Regions from separate parts of the Comamonas sp. FUJ_7 genome, predicted to be linked through region 1. Evidence: riboswitches for the same ligand, from Rfam matches in the RefSeq annotation. Region 1 holds a riboswitch; each other region holds the start of a gene.
What was found. A riboswitch is a leader RNA that binds a small molecule or an ion and turns the genes downstream of it on or off. The one in region 1 is predicted to bind glycine.
Positions count from the first base shown of each region.

Region 1 (3,267 bases):
TAATTGCCCTTGGCGAAGGTTTCGTAAGCGGTTTCTTCCATCAGGCCGTCCAGCTCGCTCACGTCGCTCATCTTGACCTTGAAGAACCAGCCGGTGGCCAGCGGGTCGCTGTTGGCCAGCGAGGGGTCGTTGCGCAGGTCTTCGTTGACTTCAACGATTTCACCGGTCACGGGCATGTATACGTCTGCAGCGGCCTTGACGGACTCGACCACGCCGGTCACGTCGCCGGCCTTGAAGATGGTGCCGACGGCGGGCAGATCGACAAACACCACATCGCCCAGTGCGTCTTGTGCGTGGACGGTGATGCCGACAATCGCGGCATTGGTGTCAGCGGCGTTGATCCATTCGTGTTCTTTGGAATATTTGATGCTCATGCAAAGCTCCAGATGGGGAATTCAGGGATTCGGAGGAATCGGGGTTGTGTTGGAGAAAGGTCCAGCCCGCACTTTAGCGGCGTTCTGAGTGCTGTTGGGCAAACTGGCCGCTCTCATGCGCGGCGACAGACCTAGCCACGGTAGTAGTTGGTGGGCACAAAGGGCATCTCAGCAACCTTCATGGGCACGGGCTTGCCGCGCACCAGGGCAAAGATTTCGGTGCCTACGGCCGCATAGTCGGGCGCCACATAAGCGATGGCAATGGGCTGGTTGAGAGTGGGGCTGAGCAGGCCGCTGGTGATGTGACCTATATGCTGGCCGTCCATGTTTTCAAGCACCGCAGGCTCGCGCACGGGAGTGCGTTCCTGTGCAAGCAGGCCAACGCGCTTGCGCGTCAGCTGCTGCGGATTTTGTAGCTGCTCCAGCACGATGGCAGCGCCGGGAAAGCCTGCTTCGCGTGCACCGCCGCTGCGTCGCACTTTCTGGATGGCCCAGTTCAAAGCGCCTGCGACAGGAGTGGTCGTGGTGTCAATATCGTTGCCGTACAGGCACAGACCCGCTTCAAGGCGCAGCGAGTTGCGGGCACCCAGGCCGACGGGGGCGACTTCGGGCTGGGCCAGCAGCGTCTCGGCAAAGGCTTGTGCCACATGGGCGGGCAGGGAGATTTCAAACCCATCCTCGCCCGTATAGCCGCTGCGCGTGATGTAGAACGCATGGCCTTGCCAGTCAAAGTAGTTGCCGGTCATGAAGACTAGGGCGTTGACGCTGGGGATCAGTCTTTGCAGCGCTGTCACGGCCTGAGGGCCTTGCAGTGCCAGCAGGGCGCGGTCGGGCAGGGGCACGACTTCGCAGCGCTGACCGATGTGTTTCTGGATATGGACCATGTCGGCCACCTTGCAGGCACCGTTGACGATGAGGAACAGGTCGTCGCCCCGGTTGACGAACATCAGGTCGTCCAGAATGCCGCCTTCTTCATTGAGCAGCAGTCCGTAGCGCTGCTTGTGCAGGCCCAGGTCAATGACATCAACGGGCATCAGCGACTCAAGAGCTGCCGCTGCATCTAGCCCGCGCAGCAAGAGCTGGCCCATGTGGGAGACATCGAACAGTCCTGCCGCCTTGCGGGTGTGCAGATGCTCGGCCATCAGCCCTTGCGGGTATTGCACAGGCATGGAATAACCGGCAAACGGCACCATGCGCGCGCCCAGCTTCTGGTGCAGGTCGAACAAAGGTGTGGTTAGCAGGTCAGGCGAGGTTGCAGCAGTCACAGGCAAGCGCTCCGGTTATTCAACCCATATGAGTGGCCCTGCATGACGGCTGCCATGCGCGGCGGGCTTGCCTTGCTGTCCGCTTTACCTGAGAGATTCACTGCCGCAGTGATGTCGGGCAGTTTGCTCCTTCGGTGGATGCAGGCGCACCATGAAATGGCGGCTCACATCTCTCTCCAGCAAGGAACGCTGGCAGCTTGTACGCCGCGCAGCGCTTGTCAGTCCTTTTGCCTGAGCGTTTGGATGGACTGGCCATCTGCGCCTTCGGCGGTGCCGGGCGGCTGGGGCCGCTGGCACTCTCTCCTGACGCAGGCAATTCTAGCGGTGCATCACGGGCCTGCACCACCGCAATTTGCAACTTCTGGGGTTTTCGATAGGGCCCAGGAGTGGCTGTTACTGCTTCTTGAAGATCAGGTCGTAGGGCTGCTCGAAACAGGTGGTGACAGGCTGGCCATTGCGCAGGGCGGGCGTGAAGCGCCAGCGGGCAAAGGATCTTTCGATGGCTTTGATGATGCGTGGGTCGGCATCCTCAGGCTGATAGATCTTGCGGCCCATCTTGCCTTCGGGCGTGACTTCGAACTGATAGACCACTTTGACCAGTGCCCCCTCGGGATACCAGTCAGGGTCGATACGGACATTGGAGGAGGTCTTGATCTTGGCGGGTGTGTCGACTTGACTGGCGGGCGTGCATTCAGCAAAAGGCTTGCGGGTCTGATTGCCGGTGGTTGAGCAGGCGCTCAAAAAGACGACGCTGAGAGCGGTGGCAAGTAGTGCGAGAGGTTGGAGTGGGTGGCGGGTCATCATGCTTCGATTGTGCTGGCAAACATTGCATGGGCATTGCTGCGTTGTCAGGCTGGACGGTGCGACACTCTGACTTCGACAAAGGTGACAAAAGGAGTGTGGGCCATGAATCCCATGGTTGGAAATCTGGAAAAGCTGCTGGCTCAGGGCAAGGATGGGGCGCTGCTGCGCTATACGCTGGGCAAGGCTTATGCCGATGAGGAGCAGATGGGCATTGCACGAGAGCATCTGCTGCAGGCGACGGCGCTGGATGCCAGCTACTCGGTGGCCTGGAAGCAGCTGGGCAAGGTGGAGCTGGCGTTGGGCGATGCGCAGGCGGCGCGTCATGCCTGGGAGCAGGGACTGGCTTGCGCACAGGCCAAGGGGGATTCGCAGGTCGTCAAGGAGCTGCAGGTGTTTTTGCGCCGTCTGGACAAGCAGGTCGCTTCAGATTGAATACTCCTGAAAAAATAGCTTCCAATGCTTGCTGAACAAGCGCTGGAAGCTATTTTTATATGAAATTTCAGTAGCGACTAATGCGCGCCGGCTGCAGCATCGGCCCCTGAGCTGTGGGCGGCAGGGCGCTTGGTGAACCAGATCAGCACGATCAGGCTGAGGAACATAAAGGACGAGGCCAGAAAGATATCGTCCGCCGCAAGGGTGAAGGCCTGCTGGTCGATCAGCCGGTTGATCTGGGCGTAGGCCTGCTCGGCGCTCATGCCAGCGGCCTGCAGGTTTTTGACCGTGACAGCAAAAGTGCCCTGGCCCTGCACCAGCAGCTCCGTCAGATGCGCGTGGTGCATGGAGGCCCGGTTTTCCCACAGTGTGGTGGCAATCGAGGTGCCCAT
Region 1 covers NZ_JBXXZI010000001.1:346,555-349,821, forward strand. Annotated here, with positions in the region: gene gcvH (glycine cleavage system protein GcvH) at 1-374, opposite strand, end outside; gene gcvT (glycine cleavage system aminomethyltransferase GcvT) at 506-1,639, opposite strand; glycine riboswitch at 1,705-1,829, opposite strand; glycine riboswitch at 1,849-1,955, opposite strand; gene AC2I9W_RS01565 (energy transducer TonB) at 2,033-2,443, opposite strand; gene AC2I9W_RS01570 (hypothetical protein) at 2,546-2,875, shown strand; gene AC2I9W_RS01575 (DHA2 family efflux MFS transporter permease subunit) at 2,953-3,267, opposite strand, start outside.

Region 2 (3,267 bases), on a different contig from region 1:
CGGCCACCACCTTGATCAGAGCGAACCAGTATTCGGCCTCGGCAAAGCCACGCGCGGAAAACGCATTGAGCCCCACCATCAGCAGCAAAAACAGGCCGCTCCAGAGAATGCCCGGCACATCGGGGAACCAGTAGGCCATGACCAGTTGCGAGGCCACCAGATCCACGGCCACCACCACGGCCCAACTGAACCAGAAGTTCCAGCCCAATGCAAAGCCAAAGCCGCGATCCACATAGCGCGAGGCATAGGTCGAGAAAGAGCCGGCCACCGGCATGAAGGCCGCCAGCTCGCCCAGGCTGGTCATGATGTAGTACACCATGATGCCAATGAGCAAATAAGTCAGCACCGCGCCGCCAGGGCCGACCTGGGCGATGGCCGAGCCCGAAGCCACAAACAGGCCGGTGCCAATGGCGCCGCCAATGGCAATCATGCTCAGGTGGCGCTGCTTGAGCACCCGGTGCAGCTGGGGCTGCGTGTTGTTGTCACTGCTACCAGTCAGCGGCGCAGGCTGATGGTTTGCGTTGGGTTGAGACATATGTCTTGTTTTAATGGTTTGCGCCCATTCAGACAGACCACCCAGCCATCCCACAAGCGCTGCCAGACGGCAACGCGAAAAAGCGATCACGCAAAGGATCGCAGGCAACAGGGACAAAGGAACAAAGCCATGAAAGCAAAGCGCTGTGGCGGATAAGCCAGCGGCATTCGATCTCGGCAGCTACCCCGGTCGGGTGCTTCAATGGCCAGGCGGAGATATCACCGGGCCCACTGACAGGCAAAGATGGCATTTTGCCCAAATCCGCCCGCCGTCATGCGCCGGCCCATCAATGCGGGGGTGGACTCTGGGGCTGATCACACGCACTTGACAGCCCAGATCACTATGAAAATGAAAGCAGCATGCGCATGCATTTCTTTCGATTCAAGATCAAATTACTCCAAGACCAACATTTGGCAAGCGGCAATCGCTATCAAATTCATGAATGGGGCTTCACCAAGCAGCGTGATCTGCCAGCCGCCTCTGGCAAACCCGTATAGCCCGCCAACTGCATTCTTCTTACATTGGCGCCCAGGCTTTCAGCCCAGCAATGCCGAGAGAGACTGCAGCGCCAACATTGCGCCGGCAGCGCCGAAGGAGCAACCGCCCCGGAAACTCTCAGGCCAAAGGATCGGCATCGCTTTGATACACACTCTGAAGAATGTCCGGACGTCATCGTCCGCCGGGCATACCGAAGGAGCAAGCGAGCGGCGCAACCAGCGCCCAGCCTCGTGAATCTCTCAGGTCCAGAACAGAGGGGGCGTTTGCTGCGCATATTGCGCGGGAACTCCACCCTTTGACGCATCTGGAATCTGAATCATGAAAACAATCGCCGTTATCGGTGGTGGTATCACGGGCGTGACCACCGCTTATGCCCTCGCACGCCGCGGCTTTTCCGTCACCTTGTTCGAAAAGCAGCGTTACGCGGCCATGGAGACTTCGTTCGCCAACGGCGGCCAGCTCTCGGCATCGAACGCCGAGGTGTGGACGCACTGGTCCACCATCGTCAAGGGCCTCAAATGGATGCTCAAGAGCGATGCACCGCTGCTGCTCAACCCCAAGCCAAGCTGGCACAAGCTGTCGTGGTTTACCCAGTTTCTTGCTGCCATTCCCCACTACGAAAAAAACACCGTGGAGACGGCGCGTCTGGCCGTTGCGGCGCGCGAGCATTTGTTCAGCTGGGCCGAGCAAGAGGGCATCGACTTCGATCTCAAGAAGCAAGGCATCCTGCACATCTATCGTGACCGCGCCGGCTTCGAGCATGCGGGCCGGGTGTCGCAACTGCTGGCCCAGGGCGGCCTGGAGCGCCGTGCCGTCACCCCCGAAGAAATGCATGCCATCGAGCCCACGCTGTCGGGCAATTACTACGGCGGCTACTTCACGGAAAGCGACTCCACCGGCGACATTCACAAATTCACCAGCGGCCTGGCCGCCGCCTGCGCAAGACTGGGCGTGACATGCCTTTACGGCCAGGAGATCGTGTCGGTTGCCAGCAACGGCAAACAGGCCAGCGTCACCGTGCGCCAGGATCAACAAGAGGTGACGTCCACTTTCGATGCCATGGTGGTCTGCGCCGGCACGGCCAGCCGTGCACTGGCCAGCCAGCTGGGCGACAGCGTCAATATCTACCCGGTCAAGGGCTACTCGATCACCGTCAACCTGCTCGATGAGGCCAGCCAGGCAGCAGCCCCCGTGGTCAGCCTGCTGGACGACGAAACCAAGCTGGTCACCAGCCGCCTGGGCCAAGACCGGTTCCGCGTGGCCGGCACGGCGGAGTTCAATGGCTACAACAAGGACATTCGCGCCGACCGCATTCGCCCGCTGATTGACTGGGTGCAGCAGTGCTTTCCGGGCATCAGCACGCGCAGCGTCGTGCCCTGGGCGGGCCTGCGCCCCATGCTGCCCAATCTGATGCCGCGCGTGGGCCCCGGCAACAAGCCTTGCGTGTTCTACAACACCGGTCACGGCCACCTGGGCTGGACGCTGTCTGCCATTACCGCCGACATGATTGGCAACGTGGTTCTTCAGTCCATGGGCAGCGCCAGCAAGCAGCCCCGCCCGCCCACGCTGACCACCGCCAGCGCCTGATCGTGAAGTGATACAGCTACCAAAATGAAAGCTGCTTGCGCTTGATTTTTCTATGTTTCAACATCTTTTGATATTGAAACAATGACAGATAAAGTGCAGGCAGCTCTCAATATCAGAGCTGCAGACAAATCAGCACCAGCCCCAGCATCATCAGCGCCATGCCCAGCTTCTCCGTCAGCGACAGCTTTTCGCTGAACACCTTGCGCGACACCAGGTAGCTGAAGACCACCTCCACCATGCCCAGCGTGCGCACGGCGGCCGCCCCCTGCATGGCATAAGCGGTGAACCAGGCCAGCGATGCGGCGGCGCCCATGCTTCCGGCCAGCAGCGAGATGCGCCAGGCTCTGAAGATGGGCCACAGCCCCTGCTCATGGGTACGGCCAATCCAGATGCCCATGACCACAGACTGCATGGTCTGCGCCACCAGTACGCCCCAGGCACCGGACAGCCAGGGCGAAGTCACGCCCAGCCTGACAATCTCCACCGCACCGCCGCGAAAGCCCACCGTGGCCAGTGCAAAGCAGGCGCCGCAGATCAGACCATACATGGAGGACTTGCTGGCCCAGGCCGAGAGCGTGAAAAGTTGACCGCGTGGCGGCAGCGACAACATCAGCACGCCTACCGTGGCCAGCACCATGGCCAGCAGC
Region 2 covers NZ_JBXXZI010000002.1:111,416-114,682, reverse strand. Annotated here, with positions in the region: gene AC2I9W_RS04245 (amino acid permease) at 1-535, opposite strand, end outside; glycine riboswitch at 1,077-1,176, shown strand; glycine riboswitch at 1,177-1,297, shown strand; gene AC2I9W_RS04240 (D-amino acid dehydrogenase) at 1,352-2,620, shown strand; gene AC2I9W_RS04235 (EamA family transporter) at 2,733-3,267, opposite strand, start outside.
Region 2: linked by a shared signal. The riboswitch ahead of AC2I9W_RS04240 (D-amino acid dehydrogenase) and the one ahead of gcvT (glycine cleavage system aminomethyltransferase GcvT) in region 1 are both predicted to bind glycine.

Region 3 (3,267 bases), 330 kb from region 1:
CGCCAAAAAGGTACGCCGTATGACGATCTGGGCCTGGGCGAGCCCAAATGGACGGATGAGCAATTGATTGATTTCATGCTCCAACACCCCATCCTGATCAATCGTCCGATAGTGGTCACCCCTATGGGAACCCGGCTGTGCCGTCCCTCGGAGGCCGTACTGGAGATCCTCCCTCAGCCCCAACAAGCTGCATTTTCCAAAGAAGACGGTGAAACCGTCATTGACTCGAAAGGCCAACGAATTGGCAAGCTCTGACCTCCCCAACATCGATGAACAGGTATTTGAAAAACCTAGCCTCGAAGGCTTGTTGCCTCAAAAACGTGCAACCCACGCGCCGCGCATTCTGCTGTTGTATGGCTCGGTTCGTGACCGCTCCTACAGTCGACTGCTGACCGAAGAGGCTGCGCGCCTTCTGCGCAAGATGGGGGCCGAGACAAGAGTCTTCGACCCGCGCGGCCTGCCGCAGCCGGATGGCGCCCCTGATGACCACCCAAAGGTTAAAGAGCTGCGTGAGCTGGCTCTATGGGCCGAGGGCATGGTCTGGACATCTCCTGAGCGCCATGGTGCGATGAGCAGCATTCTCAAAGCGCAGATTGACTGGATTCCTTTGTCCGTTGGCGCGGTGCGACCAACGCAAGGCAAGACGCTGGCGGTAATGCAAGTCTCGGGAGGCTCCCAGTCCTTCAATGCAGTCAATCAAATGCGTGTGCTGGGTCGCTGGATGCGCATGATCACCATCCCCAATCAATCCTCCGTTGCGAAGGCATTTGCAGAGTTCGATGAGGCAGGCCGGATGAAGCCCTCTTCATATTACGAGCGGGTGGTAGACGTGATGGAAGAGCTGGTCAAGTTCACGCTGCTGACGCGAGACTGTACGAACTATCTGGTGGATCGCTATAGCGAGCGCCGTGAAAGTGCCGAAGAACTGTCCAAACGGGTCAACCAACGCAGTATTTGAGCGATACGGGCGGGCTGACACCACACTTTTGACTGAAAACTCAGCAGCAGCTTTTCTTATTTTCGGCAGACTGCTTAGGGTCGCTGACTGCCATCTCAAATACAGCCATCAAACACCCAAAGAAGCCATCCTGCATTCGGTATCGCCCCTTTTGCCCACGCCTGTGACTGAAAGTTCTTGGGGCTGGCAGTTGCACCGCAGAGTGCAACTGCATCGTCATCCAATCCGGGGCAACCTGTTTGAACGGAACGTCGAAGACGCGCAGTGAGTTTTGCCGCACAGCCCCAAGAGCTTGACGGCGCAGGACGCCCCGCAGCGAAGCGAAGGGGTCGTGGGCAGCAGGGGCCGGATCTTTGCCTACTTTCTGGCCACAGAAAGTAGGTCGGCAAGGCGAGCCGAGACCCGCCCTCAGTCCTTGGCAAAGGCATGGCATCAAAACAAAACCAAGAGCCAAACCAAGCTCAACGCCAATCACAGCAAGCGCAAGCAGCTATCAAAACCACCTTCAACAGCCACTGGAACAAGCGCCACACGCAGCACAACCGCACGCAAACCCGTACTAACCCGAACAAAGTCCCGGAAACTGACTAAAATCGCGCCCATCCTGCGGGAGAGCGGAACCTGTCACAGTTCCCGCCGAAGGCGCAAACTCCCATAATCGCTCAGGCAATCAGTACCGCAGGTGGGCCAGAAAAGGCCCGGATATCGCCAACTGGAGAGCAGCCCGCAACCACAAGTTCGCTGGGCTCACCGAAGGGGCAAGCATGACCGCCGCGAAGGTGCTTGTGCGCAACTCTCAGGTAAAAGGACAGCGGGAGAGGCAAGCCGGACACTCCTCGCTGATGTGAGTGGCTGGTCTATTTCAAGTGCCTTCATGCTGCCTTCTGTCTCTTTGCTGGATTCGTTCCAGACCTCCAATTTCACCGTCATGCTGGTCATCTATCTGGTGGCCATCACGGCGGAAGCCATGTCCGGCGCCCTGGCCGCAGGCCGGCGCAATATGGACATTTTTGGCGTGGTCGTCATCGCCTTTGTCACCGCTTTGGGCGGCGGCACCATCCGCGACATGGTGCTGGGCCACTACCCGATTGGCTGGACGCAGCATCCCGAGTATGTGTATCTGGTCATCAGCTTTGGCCTGCTGACCACGGTGATTGCGCGCCACATGGTCAAGCTCAAGCAGGTGTTTCTGCTGCTGGACGCCATGGGGCTGATCGCCTTCTCGCTGATCGGCTGCAATACGGCGCTGGAGCTGGGCTACCCCACCATCGTTGTCATCATGGCGGGCATGATTACCGGCATCAGCGGCGGCATCTTGCGCGACGTGCTGTGCAACCAGGTGCCGGTGGTCTTCCGCCGCGAGCTGTATGCCAGCGTGTCGCTGGCCGTGTGTCTGATGTTCCTGGGCCTGCGCTATCTGGAGGTCAGCTCCAACATCAGCACCGTGGTGTGCTTTGTGGGGGGGCTGGCCTTTCGTCTGGCGGCCATTCGCTTCAAGTGGCGGCTGCCGGTGTTTTCTTATCAGCAACGCTGGGAATAACTGGCAAGCCCCCTGAGGCGCTTTCGCGCCTTCCCCCGGAGGGGGACGACATCTTCGCTGCGCGGCGGCGCTTGCTGGATGTCTCTTGACTGGGGCAGCGCCGGTTTTTAGCGCTCTGCTCTGTTGAATTGATGTTTTTTGATGCCTGAAACTGTTCACCACCTGCTTGAAGGTATGGACCCTAACGCCCAGCAATGGCGTGTGCTGGAGACCGACTTTGCTTGCGGTCTGCGCTTTTTGCAGACTTGGGCGGCATGGCGGGCGCAACCACAGCGCAGCCGCATGCTGCATTTTGTGGGTTTGCTCAGCCAGGCCCCCTCGCTTGAAACTCTGTGCCAAACCTTGCCAACCAATGGCCCGCTGAGCCAGTTGGGCGAGCAGTTGTGTCAGCAATGGTGGGGACTGCTGCCCGGCATACACCGGCTGTCGTTTGAGCAAGGGCAGGTGCTGCTGACGCTGTATATCGGCGATACGCAGAATCTGCTGCGCCGCCAGCCGCCGCTGGCCGCCGACCATATCTGCCTGAGCAATGCAGACCCTGCCGACTGGAATGGCGATGCCCTCAAGAATCTGGCCCGCCATTGCCGCCGCGGCACGCTGCTGACAGCACCCGGTACGGCGCTGGCAACGGCTTTGGGCAAGCTGGGTTTCGAGCTGCTGCAGCAAGCAGCAACAACTGGCCTGCAGGCCCGCTACAACCCGGCGTGGGAGCCGCGCCATCGCCCCGATGGCTTTCCCGCACCGCTCGGCCAGCCGGGTCACTGTCTGG
Region 3 covers NZ_JBXXZI010000001.1:12,830-16,096, reverse strand. Annotated here, with positions in the region: gene arsC (arsenate reductase (glutaredoxin)) at 1-255, shown strand, start outside; gene arsH (arsenical resistance protein ArsH) at 242-958, shown strand; glycine riboswitch at 1,556-1,647, shown strand; glycine riboswitch at 1,661-1,780, shown strand; gene AC2I9W_RS00060 (trimeric intracellular cation channel family protein) at 1,833-2,498, shown strand; gene mnmC1 (FAD-dependent 5-carboxymethylaminomethyl-2-thiouridine(34) oxidoreductase MnmC1) at 2,640-3,267, shown strand, end outside.
Region 3: linked by a shared signal. The riboswitch ahead of AC2I9W_RS00060 (trimeric intracellular cation channel family protein) and the one ahead of gcvT (glycine cleavage system aminomethyltransferase GcvT) in region 1 are both predicted to bind glycine.